DNA from 2 places in the Exiguobacterium sp. s5 genome. Region 1 is predicted to be linked to the other one. Evidence: riboswitches for the same ligand, from Rfam matches in the RefSeq annotation. Region 1 holds a riboswitch; the other holds the start of a gene.
What was found. Region 1 has a riboswitch for thiamine pyrophosphate ahead of KNP60_RS11680 (YkoF family thiamine/hydroxymethylpyrimidine-binding protein). Riboswitches for the same ligand answer to the same signal wherever they lie in the genome.

Region 1 (7,402 bases):
TTATGGATTGCCCACTTCGCGGGCGGACGCGTCTCGCGCTGGAATCCGAAGACGGGTGAAAAAGTGCTCGAGGTGCTCGTGCCGGCCCCGAATGTCACGTCATGCTGTTTCGTCGGTGATGACTTGAAACAACTTGCCATCACGACGGCGCGCGAAGGGATGGATGACGCGGCGCTCGAGGCCCATCCGGACGCAGGTTCGGTCTTTAAAATTGATACAGATGTGAAAGGGATGCCGCTCTATCGGTTTGGTCGATAAGGAGGTACGAAGATGGTAAAACGATTGCTCGTTCGTGCGGGAATCGGTTTGGCGCTCGCGGCGGTCGCTCGGGTCGGGATTCAAAAGCTGTTGGAAGCGAATCGGGAAGACGATCATACGTATTTGAATCCGCGGTGGGATGAGACGCCGAGTGTGGATGCCGACAAGGACGCGGATGAGGTCGGTCTGACCCAGCTCGACTCGATTTATCGAGCCGAATGGCAGGCGAACGCCTATCCACGCTCAGAGGCCGAACGCAAGGCGTTAGAAGAATAGGCAGGAGAACACGTCCGGAAACGGGCGTGTTTTTTCTTGACAAGACGTCACCGACCCGTCAATATCTAAAAAGTAATGATTACTATTTAGGAGTGGGTAGAATGAGACGAATCCCGATCACCGTGCTGTCCGGTTATTTAGGAAGCGGTAAGACGACACTATTGAACCACATATTGAACAATCGGACGGGCAAGAAATACGCCGTCATCGTCAACGACATGAGCGAGTTGAATATCGATGAGCGATTGATTGAACAGGGCGGTTTTTCGAGGACGGACGAAAAGTTGGTCGAACTATCGAACGGCTGCATCTGTTGCACGCTCCGTGAGGACCTGCTCGAGGCGGTAGCAGAGCTTGCGAACGACCTTGACCTCGACGGAATCATCATCGAGTCGTCCGGTATCTCAGAGCCGATCCCGGTCGCCCAAACGTTTACATATGCCGATGACGCCCTCGGCATCGATTTGACGAGCCGAGTCTATATCGATGCGATGGTGACCGTCGTCGATGCGTTTCGGTTCTTAACAGATTTCAACTCGGGCGAGTCGCTCCATGAACGTAATCAGGCGATTGAGGCGACGGACGTCCGCGAAGTCGTCGACCTACTCGTCGACCAAGTCGAATTCGCCGATATCATCGTCTTAAACAAGGCGGATCGCGTGACCGAGACCGAACTCGGCGAGATGACCGGACTGTTGAAGGCGCTCAACCCAACCGCGAAGCTGTTGACGTCTGTCCATGCGAACGTGGAATTGACCGAGCTGTTGGATGTCAATTTGTTCGATTTCGAACAGGCGATGCATGCGGCCGGGTGGATTCAAGAACTTGAGACAGATGTGCACACGCCGGAGACGGAAGAATACGGCATCAGTTCATTCGTCTATCGTCGGCGTCGGCCGTTCCACCCGGAGCGTCTCCATGCCTGGATCGAGGCGTTTCCGGAAGAAATCGTCCGCGCGAAAGGGTTCTTATGGATTGCTTCCCGGAACGACCTCGCCTGTCTGTTTTCACAAGCGGGTTACGCCTCGACGCTCGAACATGCCGGGCGCTGGCTCGCGACGCTTCCGGAAGATGAGCGTCGTCACATGTTCACGGCCGAACCGGAACTCGCCGCCGACTATGTCGAGCCGTACGGGGACCGACAGACGGAGCTCGTCTTGATTGGGCAGCGGATGGATCGAGCCATCATCGAACAAGAGCTCGATCACTGTCTGCTGACAGATGAGGAGATGGCGCTGGATTGGTCGACGCTCCGGGACACACTTCCGGGGAACGAGGTCGTCACGTTCTCATAAGACCGTTTACAAAATGAAAGCGGTCGTCTATACTGATTCTTGCATAAACAACCGCATACATTGGACTACACTAGGGGTGCTTCGGCTGAGATGTGAGCATGGCTCCAATCCCTTATGACTCGATCCGGGTAATACCGGCGTGAGGAAGTGTGGCACTTTTTCTAATGGATTAAAATTGGACGAGTGGCCGCATTCTCATGGATGCGGCTTTTTTGTGTACACATAATAAGGGGGAATAGAACATGAACAAACAATGTGGAACGAGCCCGATCGTCGGGTTCCGCTTTACACTGAGCCCGATGACGACTGATTTCGTGAGCATCATCAAAGGGGCGTTGAAGGAGACGGATTTACAAAACGTCTGGCGACATACCGATGACGTGTCGACGGTCATCCGTGGACGAAGTGAGCATGTATTCGATGTGGCTAAGACCGTGCTGTCACACGCGACGAAGACAGGGGAACATGTGTCGATGAGCGGGACGTTCTCGGTCGGGTGTCCAGGGGATACGGCCGGAGATGAAGTGCTCGTTGTGTCGAGCGAACCGCTTAATGGTCCCGTCGGTCCGCAATATGTCTCCTCACAGTTCGCGCTCTATCCGCTCGGTGATGACGACTATATGGACATCATCTACGAAGAAATCGCTTTTGCGAAAGAGCGAGGTGTCTTCAATGACTCGATGCATTACGCCTCAGGTATACATGGGGACATCGAGCCGGTGTTCGCTTTCTATGAGGCGACGTTTGATCGCGTCCGACAGAAGACAAGCCACGTCGTCATGACGGTGACGTTCAGCGTGAATAGTCCGTCACACGAGGGACGCATGGATGCTTAAATCGTGGAAGTTAAAAGAGATCGTCTTGTTGTCGATTTTATCGGTCGTGTTCGCGGTGGTCTATTTGGCGTTCGTCCATGCTGGGAACTTGTGGGCCGGTCTGATTGGACCAATCGCCTACGAATGGATTTTTGGGATATGGTTCATCGTCTCGATTATCGCAGCTTATATCATTCGCAAGCCTGGGGCTGCATTCTTGTCCGAAGTGCTTGCGGCGACGATTGAGATGATGATTGGCAACGCCATCGGACCGCGCATCATTTTAGTCGGGATCGTTCAAGGGATCGGCGCCGAAGCGGCGTTCGCTTTGACGGGTTATAAACGCTATGATCTTTGGGTGCTCATGCTCGCCGGATTCAGTGCTGCTGTGACAAGTTTCGCATATACGTACGTCATGGGAGGGCTCAATGCCCTCAGTCCGACATATGTGGCTACGATGTTCGCACTACGCGCAACGAGCGGGATGTTGATTGCTGGTCTGGGCGGTAAGATTTTGAGCGACTTGTTGCTTCGGACGGGCGCGCTTGATGGGTATGCTCTCGCGCGACAGGACCGTATGCATGGTTGAGGCAGAACATCTGACATTTCGTTATCCGAACAAGAAATGCGATGTCTTGACGGATATCACACTACGTCTAACAAAAGGGAGAACGGTCATTACAGGGGCAAGTGGGTCGGGAAAATCAACATTGCTCGCTTTGATGAATCGTCTCTATCCGGACAATTGTGATGGCATCGTGACGGGCAGATTGCACTTGTTCGATCGCTCTTATGATACGTATGAAGCTGGCGAAGTGAACCGGCGCGTCGGAACGGTCTTTCAGGACCCGGACAGTCAGTTCGTCATGCAGACGGTCGAAGAAGAATTGATTTTCACGCTCGAAAACTTTGCCGTCGCGAGAGACGAGATGATGGCCCGTGTCACCACAATGTTAGAGGCGTTGCATTTGACCGATTATCGTCACCGTACCATCCATGATCTATCGGGGGGAGAGAAGCAGCAAATTGCCGTCGCTTGTGCCTTGATTGGCCGCCCCGAGTGGCTCCTCCTCGATGAGCCGCTCGCTCACCTCGATCCTGAGACCGCCCATCATTTCGTCCGTTGGCTCGACGGCGTCGCACAGACCGTAAACGTTGTCGTCATCGAGCATCGGCCATACATATGGGGTGATTTCTTTGACCGACAAGTGAAGCTCGTGAACGGGCGCATCGACTATGATGGGCCGTTCATCGTCCGACCGGATTATGCGTTCTCTCCAATTAAAGTTGAACGAGGAAAGGAAATGTTATTTCACATACCGGAATTAAAACGAAAAACATTTCAATTAGCAGCGAGCGAGTTAAAGGTCGCTGAGGGTGATCTCATTGCGGTGCTCGGTCGAAATGGTAGCGGAAAGTCGACATGGCTGCGAAGCCTAGCCCGGAAACAGCGTAAAGTCGGCCTCGTCCCGCAATCACCGGCGCATCTATTCGTTACGAATGATGTGACTCGAGAACTCGCATATGGCCATAATCGCCCGATTGAGGACGTCTCAACGCGGCTCGGGCTCGAATCAGTGCGTGACCACCATCCACTCTCCCTTAGTCACGGTCAAAAACGAAGGCTCGCCATCGGAGTGATGATGCTGTCTAATAAACAACTGATTGCGTTTGATGAACCGACTGCCGGACAAGACGAGGTATCGCTTCGTGCGCTCTATGACTTAATGGTCGAACGAACACGATCCGGCCAGACGATTTTGTTTGTGACGCACGACCTCAGCTTCGCGCGGATTGCGAACACATATTATTTGATGTGTGACGGCGACTTGAGTGGGCCATATGACGCTTCACTCTGGGATGAAAAAGAATTACTACGCACCCACGGCTTATTGATGGAGGAATCGCGATGACATTTCATGAGATGAACCCGACGATTAAATTTCTGACCGTGGCATGTCTCATGTTCGGTCTCGCCTTCATGTATAACCCTTGGACTCCGCTTGCTGTTTTTCTCGGAACAGTTACACTTCAAACGCTATTCTCTGCCGTGAGCTGGAGAAGATGGGGGTTGTTCATGATCCCATTCTTATTCACCGCGCTCGGGACATTGTGGACGACGCTCGTCTTTGGAAAGCAATCAAGCGGAGATGTCGTGTTCAAGCTGTTTGGCAATGATGTGACCGATGAGAATGTGATGCTAGCAGCGACGCTCTCCTTACGTGTGTTGGCATTCACAGCCATGTCGCTTCTGTTCACGCTGACGACGGACCCGAAACGGTTCGTCTACAGTTTGATGCAACAAGGAAAGCTATCACCAAAAATCGCATATAGTGTCTTCGTCGGTTTTCGTTTCTTTCCGATTCTAAAAAAAGAACTGATGCAACTATATGAAACGCATGCGCTACGAGGCGTACGTTTGGAGACGAGACTCGATCACATCCGCCACGTCCCCAAATTAATCGTTCCGCTTCTTGCTGGATCTATTCGCCAAGCGGAACGAATCGCGTTCTCGATGGAAGCACGTGGGTTTACGGGGGAACCTCGAGCGACGTACGAGGTTGTCCCCGTCACCAGGAACGACTTTCTGTTGGCGTCGCTTTTGCTCCTATTGTTTGGAGTGAGCGTATGGATTGGCATATAAACGAAACAAGACGACTCACTCGGAGTCGTCTTGTTTCGTCTCTTTTACAATTCTAAATTTCGGTTTGATCGATTCGTTATTGAACGCCTCGAGCACGGTGTTCTCGTTGGCCATACGAATCTGTTGCGGCTCGCCTTTGGAAGTCGTGCCGATACAGAACATATGCGCCTCATGGTCGGCAAAGAGCGCCTTATACGGGGTGGCATGATGCATCAAGCGTCCCGGAGAGCCCCAGCCGACGATAATCATACCTCCGCTCACCTCGACCTCGTCGAGCGTTTCCTCAACGTAATGAAAGTTGACTTCGTCGAGTTGCGATTCGACGTACGGCAGATTGTCATTGATGGCGAGTGTCGGGACGAGGCTGATGACGCGCATCTCACGGATCGGTTGATCGAGATGGTTCCGCATGAGCATATACGCCCGCTGCGTTGTCGTACCGGACAAGAAAGCATCGCTCATCCGTGGCGAATAGATGATGACGGCACAGATGACGCCGTCGACGACATCTGTGAATTCGTACGAACGCAAGTAGCGCTTCGTCTTGTCCTCATTGAAGACCGACTTGACACGAATCGTCACTTCCTCGATATGGGTGTTCATAAGGTTTCCTCACTTTTAATCAAATAGTGCCGGGTCAGACCCAGCCTGAGAACCATTCCAAGTAGCGGATTGTGTAGCGCGCGACACTTTGGGTTGCCGACGCCTTGTCATCCGGTAAATAAGACACATCGGTTTGATATGACTCATAAAACGACATCACATCATTGACATACTGTTCACTGCGGTTGTACTCGAAGATGGCGTTTCGAATCGAGTCCGTCGTGTCTGCCTTCGTCCCGCCGTGCTCGCTCAAATAGTAAGCGGCCGTATGGGCCGAGTCGACGAGACTGTGCGGGTCGGCTTTGCCATCATTGTTGCCATCGCGTCCGAGACCGCCGTACTGTTCGATGAGCGCGAGATCCGTCAAATCGACTTCGTCCTCAGGGACATCGCCTTTTTGATCGTCCGTGTCATATTGCCAACCGAGCCACGTCCGCGGCATGAATTGGAACGGTCCGATCGCCCCGACCGATGAACGCATCGATGAACTGTGGGAGAAAATTGTCTCGACGCGATGGACGGCGGCAAGTAAGCGCCAATCGACGTCATACGTGGCCGCGGCATCCTCATACACATCGCGATGGACGGACGGGACGCCATGGTCCCCGTAATAGGCCCGGTACAGGGCGTTGTTCACTTTATCATGTTGACCAAACCAGCCGATTGCGCCGAGGCACAGCACGATCACAAGCATGAGACCGGTCAGTCGCAAAATCAATCGTTTCAAGATTCCGCCTCCTAGCTTTCTAGACAATACCCGAATAGTGTAGCATATAGCTAACAGGAAGGACAGGAGTGGATATAGATGCTCGAACAGGCCGTCTTTACCATCATTCTCATGTATTTGTTGATCGTTCAATTGTTCAACGCCCGGTTGATGAAGCCGATGATCGAAACGCTCGGTCGTGGACGTGTCTATGAACAGACAGTCAAGTCGTCGTGGGGGCTCAGCCTGCTTTTGCTCGCCCTCGTCTTCTTGTTCGGCGTCCCGCCAGACATGGTCGGTCTCGGATTCGCCCCGCTCGAAGGGGACATGTCCGCTTGGAAGTTTTTCTTTTTCACGACCATCCTCATCTCCGTGCTGCTGGCGTTTTACTTGCTCGTCAAAACCTCGTCTCGGTTACGGCGGCGGTTACGTCCGTACTATGAGCTCGAAATCGAGCGGTTGCTCTTGCCGCGGACGGATATTGAGGCGAAGGCCTGGAGCGCCGTCTCGTGGACGGCAGGTGTGACCGAGGAGTTCATCTTCCGTGGTGTGCTCCTCTACACCGTCAGTCTCTATCTTGACGTCTCATCCCTGACACTCGCCTTCATCGGCGGCGCCTTGTTCGGGTTGGCCCACGCTTATCAAGGCGTCAGGGGCGTCCTGGTCACCGGGATCGTCGGCTGGGGACTCGGCTATTTGTACTTGGCGATGGGTGTATTATGGCCAGTGATGGTCGTCCATGCCTTACTCGACCTTATCGCCGGGCCGATTCATGTCGTCGATGCAGAAACTGACTGACGGCCGC
Region 2 (7,402 bases), on a different contig from region 1:
TTCGGATATCGATGCGGCTTGTGGGCAGCTTCGAGCGAAGGAGCGCGAACAAGAAACGAGGTAATCAGGAAGATGGAATTAGCATACCGAACCGACCGGGGGCAAGTGAGAGCGCAAAACGAGGATGCCGTCTTGATTTTAGGGGACGAGCACGCCGGGATCGCACTCGTGGCCGACGGTATGGGAGGGCATGAAGCCGGGGAGGTCGCGAGTCAGCTCGTCATCGAGCAGTTTCGTCGTGCCTTCCCGACGCTTCCGGCCTCACCGATGGAGATGGAGAATTGGTTTCGCCACAACGTGGAACTGGCCAATGAGCAAGTGCTCGACTTCTCGAAACAAGCGAACCTGCTCATGATGGGGACGACGATCGCCGGTGTCTGCTGGCACGACGAGACGATCGTCATCGTCCACGTCGGGGATAGTCGTGTGTATGCCTTGCGTGACGATAAACTTCAGCAGTTGACAGAAGACCATTCCTACGTGAACGTGTTGAAGCAGCTCGGGGAGTTGACCGAGGAAGAAATGCGCGTCCACCCGAAACGTAATATCATCACCCGTGCGATCGGCTCGAAAGAGCATGTCGAACCTGATCTGCAAGTGTTTGCCGAACCCGAGTTTGACACGATTTTAATCTGTACGGACGGCTTGACGACGCATTTGACCGATGACGAGATCAAGCAAGTCTTGGAACGCCCCGTCTCGGCGGACGTCAAGGCGGATCAATTGATCGATCGAGCCAACCGTTTGGGTGGGAGTGACAACATCACTGTTGCCCTCGTCCAGTTCACAGATAGAAAGAGAGGATGAATCCGATGCGAAGTGGAGAACGAATCAACGATCGTTATCGGATCGAACAGCAAATCGGCAGCGGCGGCATGGCAAATGTCTACCGGGCTCACGATGAGATTTTAAACCGAACCGTCGCCATCAAGGTGTTGCGATCTGAATTCTCGCATAATGAACAATTTATACGCCGGTTTGAACGAGAAGCCCATGCGGCGACGAGTCTGAACCATCCGAATATCGTCGCCATTTACGACGTCGGAGACGAACGCGACATCTATTACATCGTCATGGAACATGTCGACGGGATGACGCTGAAACAATATTTGCAAGAAGAGTACATATCTGTCGACGAGGCGCTTCGCATCATGGGACAGATTTGTGATGCGATCGACCATGCCCATGCGAATCGAATCATTCATCGGGACATCAAACCGCAAAACATGATGATTGATCAGAGCGGCAACGTCAAAGTGACGGACTTTGGGATTGCGGTGGCCATGTCGAACGCGACGCTGACCCATACGATGTCGGTCCTCGGGTCGGTCCACTACTTTTCCCCGGAGCAAGCGCGCGGAAAGTTCGCCGATGAGAAGTCAGATATTTATTCGCTCGGCGCCGTGCTCTATGAACTCGTGACCGGCCGGGTGCCGTTCATCGGCGAGACGCCGGTCGCCGTCGCGTTGCAGCATCTGCAAGACGACCCGATTCGACCGATGGATTTGAACCCGAACATCCCGCAAGCGCTCGAGAACTGTATTATGCAGGCGCTCGCGAAGTCACCGGGCGCACGTCATGCCTCGGTCGCCGCGTTTAAAAAGGATTGCATGACGTCACTTGATTCGGAACGTGCGAATGAACCGAAGCGGTCGAATGCTGAGCAAGATGCGTTTGATCAGACGCTCGTCATGGCGCCGGTCGTACCGGATGAGCCAAACGTCAAAGAGGCGCCGGAGCAACCGGTCGCAGCAAGTGAACCCGTGAAAGACAAACCGAAACGGAAGAAGAAGTGGTGGCTTTGGCTCTTGCTTGCGCTCCTGTTGATCGGTGGCGGGATTGGGGCTTACGTCATCGCTGACGAGATGTCCCGTGCCGTCGTGCCGGACGTCGTCGGCATGACGAGCGACGAGGCGACGACCGAGCTCGAAACGGCCGGTTTTGTCGTCGAGGCAACTGAACGGGCAAGTGACAACATCGCCGCTGGCGACGTCATCTCGCAGACACCGCAAGCCGGACGGAAGCCGAAACGTGGGACGACCGTGACGATTGTCGTCTCGGCCGGAAAAGAGACGGTCGAGATGCCGGATGTTGAAGGACTGTCCCAGTCGTCGGCCGAGCGGACGCTCAAAGATCTTGAGTTCACGGACATCGAGATTCAGTCGGAGGCATCCGAGACGGTCGATAGCGGGGATGTCATCTCCCAATCGATCGCCCCAGGCAACGAGGTCGTCCCATCTGAAGAGACGGTGACGCTCGTCGTCTCGACCGGCAGCAATAAAATCGAACTCGCCAACTTGGCGGGCTATACGTTCGAGGAAGCGACAACGTATGCCGAACAGAATAGCTTGAAAATCGTCAAACGTGATGAGTATTCAACGAGCGTTCCTGCGAATCAAATCATCCGTCAACTCCCGACGGCCGGTACGGCAGTCGACCCGGGGACGGAACTGACCGTCATCGTGTCACAAGGGGTAGAACCGACGGACGTCTCGATTGAACGGGAAGTCAACGTCGAAATCGAGCCGCCCGCTGAAGGCGAAGAAGCCGAGGCACTCGAAGTCGTCATTCGGACGGTCGACGCCCGTGGCGAAGTCGAGGTGTTGCGTGATAAGATAACGGAGACAACGACTTACTCGTATACGCTCGTCATCGCACCGGACGAAGTCGGAACCGCGACGATTGAAGTCGACGGCGAAGTCGTTCGCACGGATACGGTGACTTACGCACAAGCAAAAGATTCACAATGAAGAGGTGGCGTGCGCGTCGCCTCTTTTTCTAAGGAGGGAATGGAATGAAAGGTACGATTATTCGATTACAAGGCGGATTTTATGACGTCATGACGGAAGAAAAACAAGAGATCCGTTGTCGCGCCCGCGGCAATTTCCGCAACCGGAACATCTCGCCGGTCGTCGGTGACGATGTCGACATCCAAGACCAAGGGGATGGTACCGGTTATATATTGGCTGTTGACGAGCGGTCGAACCATCTCGTCCGCCCGCCGATTGCCAACATCGATCAAGCGTTCTTGTTATTCTCGGTAAAAGAGCCGGCGTTCTCGTTCCATCTGCTCGACCGTTTCCTCGTCTTGATCGAGTCGAAGCAAGTCCATCCGATTATCGTTTTGACGAAAATGGATTTGTTGACGGAGGCGGAACGGGAGAAGATTCACGAAGCAGCGGCTTTATATCGTTCCATCGGCTATGAGGTCATCGAGACGTCGACCGAGGACGGGTCGGGGATCGAAAAAATCCGCGGGTCGTTTAAGGAGAAGACGAGTGTGTTCGCCGGACAGACCGGGGTCGGTAAGAGTTCGCTCTTGAACGCGGTCGCACCTGAGCTTGAACTTGCAACCGGGAAGATCTCGAAATCACTTGGGCGCGGTAAGCACACGACGCGTCACGTCACGCTGATCACGCTCGCTGACGGGCTCGTGGCCGATACGCCTGGTTTCTCGAGCCTCGAGTTCCCAGAAGAACTCGAAGTCGAAGAGATGCGCTGGTGTTTCCCTGAGTTCGTCGAGCGGCATGATGACTGTAAATTCCGCGGTTGTGCCCATTTGAACGAACCAGGTTGTGCCGTCAAAGCGGCCGTCGAGGCGGGAGAAATCGCTTCCACCCGCTATGAGAATTATGTTACGTTTATGGCAGAGTTAAACGATAGACAACGGAGGTACTAACATGATTAAAATTGCACCATCGATTTTAGCGGCGGACTTCGCCAATTTAGAGGCAGAAGTGAAGGCGGTCCAAGAGGCCGGAGCGGATTACATCCATTTTGACGTCATGGACGGTCAATTCGTCCCGAACATCTCAATCGGCCTACCGGTGTTAGCGAGCTTACGGAAGAAGTCGGACATGGTGTTAGACGTCCATTTGATGATCGACCAGCCCGAACGGTTCGTCGAAGATTTCATCAAGGCCGGGGCGGATATCGTCACGGTTCACGTTGAAGCGACGAATCATTTGCATCGCGTGTTGCAACAAATCAAAGCGGCCGGCGCCAAGTGTGGTGTCGTCTTGAATCCGCATACGCCGCTGTCATCGATTGAACACGTGCTCGATGACGTCGACATGGTGCTCCTCATGACGGTGAACCCTGGCTTTGGGGGCCAGGCATTCATCGAATCGGTCGTCCCGAAAATCGCGGCGCTGAGCGAGATGCGCCAAGCGCGTCGTCTCGACTTTGAAATCGAGATTGACGGCGGTGTCAACGCAGAGACGGCGAAATTATGCATCGACGCTGGAGCTGATGTGCTCGTGGCTGGTTCAGCCATCTATAACGAGCCGAGCTATAAAGACGCAATCGATAGCATTCGTCACGCATCTCGTGTATAATCGTCGATAGAACAACAAATATTGTCGCAAGGGGTGTCACATTCTGTGGCTGAGAGGCATTTGCTAACCCTTTGAACCTGTTCCGTTCACACGGACGTAGGGATGTGGCGAAAATGCACGTTGCTACTCGATAGCAGCATGGCGTTTACGTCATGCTGCTTTTTGTCGTTCGCTCATATAATAAGGAGGGAATAAGATGAAACAACGTTTAAAACTACAGGCGCTCATTGAAATCTCATTGTTCGCCGCACTCGGCTTGATCTTTGATTTGCTCATCCCGTTCCGGATGCCGCAGGGCGGATCGATCAGCCTGGCGATGTTGCCGATCTTTGTGATGGCGTACCGCCATGGATTAAAAGGCGGACTGGCGACAGGAGCGCTCGTCGGAACGTTGCAACTGCTGTTCGGGGCTTACATTTTCACACCGGTCCAGTTCCTGCTCGACTACACGTTCGCTTACGGTGTCGTCGGTATGGCCGGACTGTTCGCTGGTCAAGTGAAACGGGCCGCCAAGGACGAGGCGAAAAAGACGCTCGTCGTCTACTTGGTGCTCGGGGCGCTCCTCGGTTCACTGCTTCGCTACGGCGCCCACGTCTTATCAGGGATCGTCTTCTTCGCCGAGTACGCGGAAGGGCCGGTCGTCGCCTATTCGTTTGCTTATAACATGACGTATATGTTGCCGTCCTTCCTCGTGTCGGCCGTCGTCCTCGTTCTCTTGTTCGTCTCGGCACCACGTTTCGCCACGCTCGCGACCCGGGGCCTCCGCTAATGCGGGTGTTGATTGTGGCGGCCAGCCCGGAACCAATCTCGGGACTCCCTCGTGACGTCGATTACATCATCGGCGTCGACGGAGGGTACGAGACACTGTTGAACCAAGGGCTGAACCCGGATCTCGTCGTCGGCGATTTCGACTCCTTCACGGGCGAAGTGCCGATCGACGCCGTCCGTTACCCATCTGAAAAAGACGTGACCGACCTTGAGATTGCGCTCGAGGCGGCCCGTGGACACGGGGCGACGGAGATGCTCGTGTACGGCGCTCTCGGTGGACGCCTCGACATGACGCTCGGCAATATCGGGCTGCTCGAGGCATATCCAGAGATGCGTTTGTTCACGGCCGGGCAAACCGTTCGTCTTGTTGGAGCTGGGCGTCACGAGCTCCCACGTCAAGCCGATCATTATTTGTCGCTCATCCCGTGGAAGCGGGCGAACGTGTCAATCCGCGGCGTCAAATATCCGCTTGACCGTCACGATGTCGTCAGCCATGAGGCGCTCACGATCTCGAACGAGTGGGCCGGTGAGGCGGCGGACTTGATCGTGCACGAAGGTATGGTCCTCGTGCTGTATGTCAAAAAATGAACACAAAAAAATCCCATCGGCGAATGCCGCTGGGATTTATTTCGTTCGTGTATAAAAATTATACGCGTTCAACGAGACCTGATTTAAGAGCGCGAGCTGAAACCCAAACTCGTTTAGGTTTACCGTCAACGAGAATACGAACTTTTTGTACGTTTACACCCCAAGTGCGTTTTGTCTTGTTGAGTGCGTGCGAACGGTTGTTACCTGATTTAGGTGATTTACCTGTTACGTAGCATTTACGTGCCATGCGTTTCCCCTCCTTTTTTATGTGGGTTCGTCCTAATAGACACTCGTTTATATTAGCACGGGTTTTTTCACGATGCAACTAGAAAATCATAGGATGACAAGAAAAAAACTTGACATTACTGGAAAGGATTTTAATAATGAATGAGGGTTACGGCTACAATTGACCGAGTTTATGGAGCAGGTTCTTTTAATAACTAGGTACTTATTGTAGAATGTAGTGAAGGAATCATTCCGAATGAAGGAGGCTACTCCATATGGCAATTGAAATGAAGACAACATATGGCAATATTGACATCACGAACGACGTGGTCGCAACACTCGCAGGCGGTGCGGCGATGGAATGTTTCGGCGTTGTGGGAATGGCGTCTCAAGCTCAATTGAAAGACGGGATTGCAGAACTATTGAAGCGTGAAAACTACGCCCGAGGCGTGGTCGTACGTCAAGATGGAGAAGACGTACATATCGACATGCACATCATTGTGAGCTACGGGACGAAAGTGTCGGAAGTCGCATATAACGTGCAAAGCCGTGTAAAATACACGCTCGGTGAAACTTTAGGATTAAACGTTTCGTCGGTAAACATATTCGTACAAGGCGTTCGTCTGACGAATGACTGACGAGAACGAAGGAGGATTTGGTGTGGGTTTAAAACGTTTAGATGGATTGGTGTTCGCGAACATGGTCGCGAACGGTGCAGCCAACTTGAGCCAGAATGCGGATTATGTAGATTCGCTTAACGTCTTCCCGGTGCCGGATGGCGACACGGGGACGAACATGAATTTGACGATGACATCGGGTGCGAAGGAAGTGGCCGCACTCAACACGGCAAATATCGCTGACGTCTCATCGAAGTTTGCACGTGGTCTCTTGATGGGGGCACGCGGGAACTCCGGTGTTATTTTAAGCCAATTGTTCCGTGGCTTCGGTAAAGCGATCGAAGGAAAGACCGAAGTGTCGACAGTCGATTTCGCTGAGGCATTGAAACGTGGTGTCGACACGGCATACAAGGCGGTTATGAAACCGGTTGAAGGAACGATTTTGACGGTTGCTCGTGAAGCGGCCGACGAAGCGCTCCGTGCTTCAGAGTCGACGAGCGACTTCAACGAGTTCATGGAACGTGTGATCGTGGAAGCGAAAGCTTCACTCGAGCGGACGCCGGACTTATTGCCGGTCTTAAAAGAAGTCGGCGTCGTCGATTCGGGCGGCCAAGGCTTGCTCGTTATTTATGAAGGGTTCCTTGCGAGCCTCGAAGGAAAAGAGCTCGAGAAGCCACATGCACCGGTCATGGATGCGCTCATCGAAGCCGAACATCATGCCCACGCCGCGCAAGGATTCATGTCGACCGAAGACATCGAGTTCGGTTATTGCACGGAAATCATGGTTCGTTTCCAAGATGCGAAGTTGAAGGATGCCCCGTTCAACGAGGACGCGTTCCGCAACGAACTGTCTGAACTCGGGGACTC

Region 2: it holds a riboswitch for thiamine pyrophosphate, as region 1 does, so the genes downstream of both, thiT (energy-coupled thiamine transporter ThiT) here and KNP60_RS11680 (YkoF family thiamine/hydroxymethylpyrimidine-binding protein) in region 1, are expected to answer to the same signal.

Annotation. Positions count from the first base shown of each region.
Region 1 covers NZ_JACSLK010000005.1:151,134-158,535, reverse strand. The annotation lists gene KNP60_RS11695 (SMP-30/gluconolactonase/LRE family protein) at 1-258, shown strand, start outside; gene KNP60_RS11690 (hypothetical protein) at 271-534, shown strand; gene KNP60_RS11685 (GTP-binding protein) at 636-1,829, shown strand; TPP riboswitch at 1,892-1,992, shown strand; gene KNP60_RS11680 (YkoF family thiamine/hydroxymethylpyrimidine-binding protein) at 2,072-2,665, shown strand; gene KNP60_RS11675 (ECF transporter S component) at 2,658-3,233, shown strand; gene KNP60_RS11670 (ABC transporter ATP-binding protein) at 3,226-4,557, shown strand; gene KNP60_RS11665 (energy-coupling factor transporter transmembrane component T family protein) at 4,554-5,288, shown strand; gene KNP60_RS11660 (DUF1643 domain-containing protein) at 5,304-5,891, opposite strand; gene KNP60_RS11655 (lytic transglycosylase domain-containing protein) at 5,926-6,618, opposite strand; gene KNP60_RS11650 (CPBP family intramembrane glutamic endopeptidase) at 6,697-7,395, shown strand; gene KNP60_RS11645 (alpha/beta hydrolase) at 7,352-7,402, opposite strand, start outside.
Region 2 covers NZ_JACSLK010000002.1:173,484-180,885, reverse strand. The annotation lists gene rlmN (dual-specificity RNA methyltransferase RlmN) at 1-64, shown strand, start outside; gene KNP60_RS05020 (Stp1/IreP family PP2C-type Ser/Thr phosphatase) at 73-807, shown strand; gene pknB (Stk1 family PASTA domain-containing Ser/Thr kinase) at 813-2,750, shown strand; gene rsgA (ribosome small subunit-dependent GTPase A) at 2,795-3,679, shown strand; gene rpe (ribulose-phosphate 3-epimerase) at 3,681-4,337, shown strand; TPP riboswitch at 4,357-4,457, shown strand; gene thiT (energy-coupled thiamine transporter ThiT) at 4,534-5,106, shown strand; gene KNP60_RS04995 (thiamine diphosphokinase) at 5,106-5,693, shown strand; gene rpmB (50S ribosomal protein L28) at 5,752-5,940, opposite strand; gene KNP60_RS04985 (Asp23/Gls24 family envelope stress response protein) at 6,194-6,556, shown strand; gene KNP60_RS04980 (DAK2 domain-containing protein) at 6,579-7,402, shown strand, end outside.